One region of the Pseudoduganella sp. jia 9 genome, then DNA from elsewhere that is predicted to be linked to it. Evidence: riboswitches for the same ligand, from Rfam matches in the RefSeq annotation. Region 1 holds a riboswitch; the other holds the start of a gene.
What was found. A riboswitch is a leader RNA that binds a small molecule or an ion and turns the genes downstream of it on or off. The one in region 1 is predicted to bind cobalamin.
Positions count from the first base shown of each region.

Region 2: it holds a riboswitch for cobalamin, as region 1 does, so the genes downstream of both, ACY34H_RS17480 (energy-coupling factor ABC transporter permease) here and ACY34H_RS10880 (cobaltochelatase subunit CobN) in region 1, are expected to answer to the same signal.

Region 1 is NZ_JBUPWE010000007.1:264,582-269,047, reverse strand. Features, by position in the region: gene ACY34H_RS10885 (DUF3526 domain-containing protein) at 1-1,226, shown strand, start outside; cobalamin riboswitch at 1,245-1,465, shown strand; gene ACY34H_RS10880 (cobaltochelatase subunit CobN) at 1,575-4,466, shown strand, end outside.
Region 2 is NZ_JBUPWE010000012.1:173,201-177,666, reverse strand. Features, by position in the region: gene ACY34H_RS17495 (energy-coupling factor ABC transporter ATP-binding protein) at 1-708, opposite strand, end outside; gene cbiQ (cobalt ECF transporter T component CbiQ) at 705-1,439, opposite strand; gene ACY34H_RS17485 (energy-coupling factor ABC transporter substrate-binding protein) at 1,429-1,740, opposite strand; gene ACY34H_RS17480 (energy-coupling factor ABC transporter permease) at 1,737-2,417, opposite strand; cobalamin riboswitch at 2,537-2,743, opposite strand; gene ACY34H_RS17475 (c-type cytochrome) at 2,821-3,606, opposite strand; gene ACY34H_RS17470 (cbb3-type cytochrome c oxidase subunit I) at 3,603-4,466, opposite strand, start outside.

The DNA.
Region 1 (4,466 bases):
CCATCGCCCGCCTGGCCCCGCTGCATGAAGGAGACGTGGCCGCGCTGGCGGCCCGCTACCCGGACAGCAAGGATGCCGGCAGTCCGGCCTACTACACCTTCTACAACACCTGGGATCCGCCGTCCGACGCGGCATTCCTGGCACTGGGGCTGCGCGACGTGGCGCCGTACGTGCTGCGCATCCGCGCGCTGGGGCTGCAGGCCCAGCTCTACGAAGGCGAAACGTTCAACCCGGAGGTGGCGCTGCCGGGCCGCTTCGACTACGCATTCGTGCTGATCTACCTGGCGCCGCTGTTCGCCATCGCGCTGCTGCACGACCTGGTATCGGGAGAACGGCAGTCGGGCCGCCTGCGGCTGGTGCTGGCGATGCCGGATGCACGGCGGCTGTGGTGGCGCCGCGTCGGGCTGCGTTATGCGCTGCTGCTCGTCTGCCTGGCCATGCCGGTGTGCGTGGGCGCGGCAATGTCCGCCACCGGTCTCGCGACATTGTTCATCGTGGTGGCGGTGACGGCGGCCTGCCTGGCCTTCTGGACCGGCCTTTCCCTGCTGGTCGCCATGCGCCACTGGCGCTCCGTCACGAACGCCACGGTGCTGATGGGCACCTGGGCCATGCTGACGCTCGTGCTGCCGGCGCTGGCCAACGTGGCGCTGACCCGGGCGATTCCCGTAAACCAGGGCGTCGACCTGATGCTGGCGCAGCGGCAGACCGTGCACGGCGCGTGGGAAGTGCCGCGTGACGAAACGATGCGCAAGTTCGTCGCCACCCATCCGGAATGGAAAGACCGTGCCGCCGTGCCGCCCGGCTTCCACTGGAAATGGTATTTCGCCTTCCACCAGGTGGGCGACGAAAGCGTGGCCGAGGATGTACGCACATATCGCGACGGGCTGCTGGCACGGCAGGCATGGACCGACCGGCTCGGCTGGCTGCTGCCGGGCGTGGGCGCGCAGGCCGTGCTGCACCGGCTGGCCGGCACCGACCTGCCCGCGCAACTGGCCTACCAGGACGCCATCGTGGCGTTCCACCGGCAGATCCGCGAGTTCTACTATCCGTACCTGTTCAACGACCGGCCGTTCGGCACCGCCGATTTCGCCAGGCGGCCGTCGTTCGCGCCGGGCGTGGCGGCTGGCATGCCGGGATGGGGCGCAATGGCCGCCGTGCTCCTGCTGGCGGGAGCGGTGCTGGCGGCGGGGCTGTGGCGGCTGGGCCGCCTGCGGATGACAAATTAGCCTCAACCCATGTAGAATCCGCCGCTTGATGTGAACGGTGCCCTCCCGCCTGCCGGCTGGAGGGTGAAACGGGAAGCCGGTGACGCGCGGGATCTCCATCCCCCGCCAGTCCGGCGCAGCCCCCGCTGCTGTGAGCCTGACGACCTCGTTCGACCCGCCACTGTGCCACGTGCACGGGAAGGCAGGAACGGGGAAGGAAGAAGGCAAGCCAGAAGACCGGCCGTTCGCGAAAAAAAGGTGCTTGGCCCGGGGTGTGGCCTTGCCTGTGGCGTTTCTATTTGTTTCAAGCCTTTTCCCTGGACCGGCGGCATGGCATCGCAGGGAAAATGCCGACCGTTCGGAAGACCATTGACTATCTCCCCACTCGTGCGCGCGCTGCTTGCGCTGCTGTGTTTCCTGGCCTGCGCGCGCGGCCATGCGGCCACGCTGTTCGCGATCGTCACCGAGCGCGCCGCGCCGGTGGCGATCGAGGCCGCGCACCGCCACCTCGCCCTGCATCCGAAGGACCGCATCGAACTGCGCACGCCGGCGCAATGGATGGCGCTGGACGAGCGCGAGGTGGCGCGGCTGGTCGGCGGGGCGGACACCATCCTGGCCGTGTCGCTGTTCGGCGATCCTGCCCACCGCCTGAAGACCGCGCTGGCGCGCCACGCGAAGCCGCGCGCGGCGGTGCTGGCATTCAACGGCGAGGCAGGGCTCAGCCTGATGAGCCGGGACGGTCACGGCGCGATGGCCGGGTTTTCACCCGACACGCTGCGCGACCTGTCGACCGAGAACCCGCCGCCGGCCGCGCTGCAGGCCGCCGAGGCGCATCCGGCCGCACCGCACTGGCTGGCGGCGCGCCGCGTGTGGCAGGCCGGCGGCGTCGACAACACCGCGGCGCTGCTGGCCCACCGGCTGCACCCGGCCACGCCGCTGGCCGGCCCGCAACCGGAACCGGTGCTGCGCGTGCGCGTCGGGCGGCGCGAACTGGCCGCTGATGCCGCCTGGGGCAACGGCGCGCGGCTGGGATTGACGGCACGGCCGGCCGTGGTGGTGCTGGACCTGTCGAACATGGATGCGGCCGTGCCAGCTGCCGTGTGCGCGCGCATCGAGGCCGGTGGCCAGCCGTGCGTGCAGGTGCTCACGCGCTGGGGCGGCGCCTCGCGCCAGGCGCTGGAACGGCTGCCGGAACTGGTGGCGCCGGCAAGGCCGGCGGCGCTGGTGGTGCTGCAGGATTTCGTGGTCGGCGCGGCCGAAGGGCGTGAAGCCGTCGCCGAAGCGCTCAAGCGCCTCGATGTCCCGGTATTCAAGGCCATCCGGCTGTCCGACCGCACCGCGCTGCAATGGCGCCTGTCGCCGGACGGCCTGCCGCCCGATTCGGTGCAGTACCGCGTGGCGCTGCCCGAACTGCAGGGGATCGGCCAGCCGATCGTGGTGGCGGCGCTGGGCCAGGCACAGCGCGACAGGGTGACCGGCATCGAGAACCGCCCGCCGGTCGTGCTGAATGCCGAAGCCGGCCGGCTGGCGGCGCGCGTCACCCGCTGGCTGGCATTGCGCGGCAAGCCCAACCGCGACAAGCGCGTGGCGCTGGTCTATTACAACCACCCGCCGGGCCGCCAGAACATCGGCGCCGACAACCTGGACGTGCCAGCCTCGCTGTTCGACATGCTCCATGCGCTGAAAAACGCCGGCTACACCGTCGGCGAGCTGCCGGCGTCGCCAGAGGCCCTGCTGGACCGGATCATGGCGCATGGCGTCAACCTGCCGGAAGACCGCGCCGGCCTGCGCGAGCTGGCCGGCACGGTCAATACGGTCAGTGCGGCCGACTATGCGACATGGTTCGGCACCCTGTCGCCGCGCGTGCAGCGCGAAATGACCGGCGGCCTGCTGGGCCGCCTGCATGCCGACGTGCTGGAAGCGGAGAAGGCCGGCGAATGGCTGCTGGGGCGCAAGCAGGTCGACGTGATCGTCAAGGAACTGCAGCATTTGGTCGAAGGCGCCGACCATCCCCGGCGCGAGGCGGCGATGCGCGGCCTGGCAGCGCTGGGTGACGGGTATCGCGCCTGCCTGGACGTGCGCGCGCCGCGCCGCTGCGCCACGCTGGAGCCGCTGAACCGCGAGCTGTCCGGCTACGGCATCGAAGGCCTGAAAGGGTGGGGCGCCGCGCCCGGCAGGATCATGGTCGACCAGGGCAGGATGCTGGTGCCGGGCCTCGTGTTCGGCAATGTGTTCATCGGCCCGCAGCCGCCGCGCGGCTGGGAGGTGGACGAGGAACTGCTGCACGCGAACACCAGCATCACGCCGCCGCACCAGTACCTGGGCTTCTATCACTGGGTGCGCGACCGCTTCGGGGCCGACGCGCTGGTGCACGTGGGGCGCCATTCCACCTACGAATTCCTGCCGGGCAAAGCGGTGGGCCTGGCCGCCGACGACTATCCGAGCCTGATCGCCGGCGACCTGCCGGGCATCTATCCGTACATCGTCGACGGTGTCGGCGAAGGCACGCAGGCCAAGCGGCGCGGGCTGGCGGTGATCGTCGATCACCTGACGCCGCCGCTGGCCAGCACGCCGCTGTACGACGACCTGCTCGCACTGCGCCAGGTGGTGGAAAGCTACGAGGCGGCCAGCTCGGAATCGCTGAAGACGCAGGCGGCCAGCCTGATGCGCGAACGGGTCGCCGCGCTGAACCTGAAGGCGGAACTGGAAGCATCGATGGCAGACGTGCTGGAAGTGCGCGGCATCGGCTACGACGCGGCCGACGACGACCTGCTGGCGCACGAGATCGGCCACTACCTGACCAAGCTGCAGGAAAAATTCATGCCGCACGGGCTGCACGTCTTCGGCCGGCAATGGAAACAGGAATCGATCGACCTGATGCTGGCGTCGATGAAGAAGGGCGGCGTCGAGGGACCGGAGGTGGCGGCGAAGCTGGCCGATTCGCCGCGCCTGGAGATGCGGGCGCTGCTGGCCGGGCTGGATGGCCGCTACATCGAACCGGGCAAGGGCAACGATCCGCTGCGTTCGCCCGAGGCACTGCCGACCGGGCGCAACTTCCACGCGGTCGATGGCGACATCCTGCCGACGAAGCTGGGCTACCGGCTGGGAGCGGACCTGGCGGACAAGGCCATCGCCCGCGCCAGGGGCGACGAAAAACCGGCGGCCGGCAGCGAGGGCATCATCCTGTGGGCCTCCGACGCGGTGCGCGACGAGGGCGTGATGGTGGCGTTCGCGCTGGCGATGATGGGCGCCGAGCCGGTA
Region 2 (4,466 bases), on a different contig from region 1:
GAGCAGGTCGGCGCGTTGCGCCAGTTGCAGCGCCGGGCCGGACGCGATGCAGCGCCCCGCCGCCATCAGGTGCACGTCGTCGGCCCAGCCGAGCGCGAAGTCGGCGTCATGGGTCGACAGCATGACGGTGATGCCACGTGCCGCCAGCCGGTCGAGCAGCGCCGCCAGGGCCGCCTGCATCGGTGCGTCGAGCCCCGCCATCGGCTCGTCCAGCAACAGGACCTGTGGTTCCATGGCCAGCACGCCGGCGATGCAGACGCGCTTTTTCTGGCCAAAGCTCAGGTGATGGATGGCGCGGCCGGCGTGAGCGGACAAGCCGACGGCATCGAGCGCGGCGGCCACCCGCGCGCGCACGGTGGCTGCGTCGAGGCCGAGGTTGAGCGGGCCGAACGACACGTCTTCTTCGACGTGCGCGGCGAACAGCTGGCGATCCGGGTCCTGGAACACCAGGCCGACGCAGCGCCGCAGCGCGTTCGATGCGGCCCTGCCACGGCCGACAGCCTGGCCGTCATGCAGCAGCGTGCCGGCCGCCGGCCGCAGCAGGCCGTTCAGGTGCCGCAGCACGGTCGTCTTGCCGGCGCCGTTCGCGCCCAGCAGCGCATGGCGGCGCCCGCGCCCCAGTGCCAGGCTGCAGCCGCGCAGTCCGGCGCTGCCATCCGGGTAGACGTAGTCGACACCGGCGAGTTCGAGGACGGGCGGCGCGCTCACCAGCGGTCTCCCGCGGCCAGCGCGACCAGCAGCACGCCGGCCAGCACGGCCCGCGCGTTCTGGCGCCGCGCCTGCGGATGGGCCACCGGCAGGAAGCGCAGCGTGCCGCTGTACGAACGCGCATCCGCCGCCATCTGCAATGCCGCGGCACGCTGCCACACCTGCAATGCCAGATGGCCGGCCAGCATCCCGGTCGAACGCCACGCCTGGTGCCAGCCGCGATAGCCCTGCCGCGCGCGCTGCGCCTCGACACCGTCGTCCCAGGCCTGGCGCAGCACGGCAACCATGCGGTAGCACAGCGCCATCAGGTCGAGCAGCAGTTCGGGGACGCGCAGGCGGCGCAGCAGCGCCAGCAGGTCGGGCAGCGGCGTGGTCAGCACAAGGCCGAGCAGCGCGGCCAGGATGGCCAGCGACCGCAATGCGGTACGTGCGGCCACCGGCAGCATCGCTGCGCGCCAGTGCCAGTCGCCCTGGAGGTCGGGCCCGGCCAGCATCGCCAGGCAGGCCAGCAGCAGGAAGCCGAACGGCGCCAGTGCCGCCGCCAGCAGGGTGCGCAGCGGCACGCGCGCGCCCACGACAGTGCACAGCACCAGCACGGCAGCGAGCATGGCCAGCGCGCCGGGGCTGTGGGCGATCCAGGCGGCGGCAACGCCGGCACACGCGAACAGTGCCTTGGCCGACGGTGCGATGGCGCGCCAGTGGCTCGCGTAGGCAGCCGAATCAATCAGCATGGCGCTCCCTTGCCTCGATCTCTGCCTTGCGCGCGCGTTCGCGTCCCACCGACAGGCCGAGCCAGTAGCCGATCACGCCGGCGCCAAGCGCTGCCTGCAAGGCGAACAGCAGCGACGCGATTTCGCCGCTGGCCGGCTCGAACACCGGGTGGAACCAGGGCTGGTAGTGCGGCGCCAGCGTGCCGATCGCCTGCCGTGCGAGATCGTCGGCCCCGCCGAAGTCCGCACCGCCGGCGATCCACAGCGGCAGCACCGTCGACAGGGCGAGCACCGTCCACAACATCCAGGAACGCGCTCTCATGCCGGCTTGCTCCGGGCGTGCGCAAAGACGGGCGCGGCGGAAAGTTCCGCACCGTGGAACCTGGCGACCGCGTTCACTACCAGCACCGTCAGCATGCCTTCGCTGATCGCGATCGGCACCTGAGTCAGGGCAAAGATGCCGCCGAACCTGAGCAGCGAAGCCTGCACGCCGCCCAGCGGGTCGGGGAAAGCCCAGGCCAGCTGCAGCGAAGTGGTGGCATACGTGGCGAGGTCACCGAGGCAGGCCGCCGCGAACACGGCGAAGGAGCGGGACATGCCCATCGCGGCCGCGGCGCGGAACACGCCATAGGCAACGAAGGGGCCGACCACGGCCATCGAGAACACGTTGGCACCCAGGGTCGTGATGCCGCCATGGGCCAGCAGCAGTGCCTGGAACAGCAGTACCACGAAGCCTACCGGCACCATCGAAGCGGGACCGAACAGCAAGGCGCCAAGGCCCACGCCGGTGGGATGCGAGCAGCTGCCCGTCACCGACGGCAGCTTCAGCGCCGACAGCAGGAACGCGAACGCGGCGGCGACACCGAACAGCATGCGGTGCTCCGGATGCCGGCGCAGGTCGCGCCCCATGGAACGCAGGCCCCAGGCCAGGAACGAAACGGAAACAGCCGACCAGCCCAGCGCGTGCGCGGGCGGCAGGAAACCTTCCATGATGTGCATTCGAAACCTCCCGTCGAATGGTCAATATGAGCACCGGCGGGGATCGAAAAAGAAAGACGGTCGAGACGGAGCACGGACGGCAAGCCGAATCGACAGCGGCTTCCCGTCACCCCGGGGAATGGTGCTGACTTGCTTGGGCCGGTATTCTGGCTCGCCGTCATTCTTCTTCCGCGCCTTCCCGCGAGTATCGCAGTGGCTTGTTGGCGGAGTCCGTCAGGCTTACAGCAGCGGGGGCTGCACCGGAATGGCCGCATGGCGGCTTCACCGGTTTCCCGTTTAACGCCCTTCCCGAACGGAAAGAGCGCACCCAAGCGCGCATGGTAACTCATCGGGCCGGAAAAGGTACAGCACTTTGCTGCGCCGTCCGGCGTTCCAGTATCCGCGGCGGCGCTCCGGCTTCCTCCTATCTGGCCGCGTAATAGCGGGCCAGCTGCGCCACCTCCTGGTCCGAAAGATTGCGCACCGCGTTGCGCATCTGCGCATTGACGTCGTTGCGCCGAGTACCGTCGCGGAAGGCCAGCAGCTGCTGGTGCAGGTACGATTCGGGCAGGCCGTCGAGCCATGGCGATGCCGGCTTCTTTACTTCGATCGCATGGCAGGATGCGCAGGCGCCCACGTTGCGCATCGGGTCGCCGTTGCGTACCAGGCGCGGCGTGTGCTGGTCGATCGGGTCGGCCAGCCGTTCGCGCGGCAGGTAGGCGTAGTACGCGGCCAGGTCGCGCATGTCCGTGTCGGACAGTTCCTCCACCAGCGGGCGCATGATGGCGCTGGCCCGGTGGCCGGATTGATAGTCGCGCAGCTGTTTATAGGTGGCGGCGGCGGGCTGGCCGGCCAGGTGCGGCGAGCCGGCGGGACTCATTCCCCGCGCGCCATGGCACATCGTGCACTGCATCGCCAGCGTGGCGCCGCGGCCGATCGATGCGCTGTCGGCCGGCGCCATCATCTGCGCCATCACGATCACGTCGCTGGAGCGGCGCCCGGTGTCGTCCAGCGCCGCGGTGTAGTACCGGCCGGGTACGCCGGCGGCGCGGCAGATCGATTCCCACATGCTCGTCATCGCATCGCGCGCCTGCGCACGCGGCACCCAGACGAAGCCGACCAGCGCCGCCAGCAGCGCGATGGCCAGCAGCGCCAGCACGCTGCCGGTGAACCAGCGGTTCCGCAGCGAGAACGATTTTTCGGAATTCATGGCTGGCTCCCGATCGGCACGGCCGGCACGGATGTCTGCGGCAGCGCCATCAGCTGCATGATCGGGAAGCCGTAGTTGACGACCGACAGCCCGATCATCAGCGCCAGCCAGATCGCGTAGCCGTTCAGCGCGGCCGGCGTGCGCTCGGCGTGCACCGTCTGGCTGAACGTGAATTCGGGCAGCGCAACGAGCGCGCTGCGGTGGCCGCGCGCCAGCACCAGCAGGAACAGCAGGCCGGAGACCACCAGCAGCAGGCCGCCGATGAAGGTGATGATCACGGTGATGGCCTGCGGCGCAATATGCGGATCGCTGTAGTCGAAATAGGCCATCCGGCGCGGCATGCCGAGGATGCCCACCACGTGCCACGGGAACGTCAGCACGATCATGCCGACGAACCACAGCCACAGCTGCCAGCGCATCGCCCGGCCGTTCTTCAGCTCGCGGCCGGTGAGATGGGGCCACAGGTCGTAGGCCAGCGCGAAGTACATGATCACGATCGCCCCGCCGAAGATCAGGTGGAAGTGCCCGGTGATCCACTGCGTGTTGTGGATGGCGAAGTCGAGCTGGTAGCTCATGTTGATCAGGCCCCCTGCCCCGCCGAAGCCCAGCATGATGAAGGAGAACGCCACCGCCAGCATCATCGGGTTATGCCACGGCAGGCGCTTGACCCAGCCGATCGCGCCGGTGCCGCCGCGCAGCCTGCCGGCGATTTCCACCGACGCGGTGATCGTGAAGATCGTCAGCAGCGTCGGCACGGAAACCAGCCCGGTGAATACCGCGTGCAGGAACTTCACGCCGGAACCCACCTGCGGATCCTGGAACAGGTGGTGCACGCCGATCGGCATGGAGAACACCAGGAA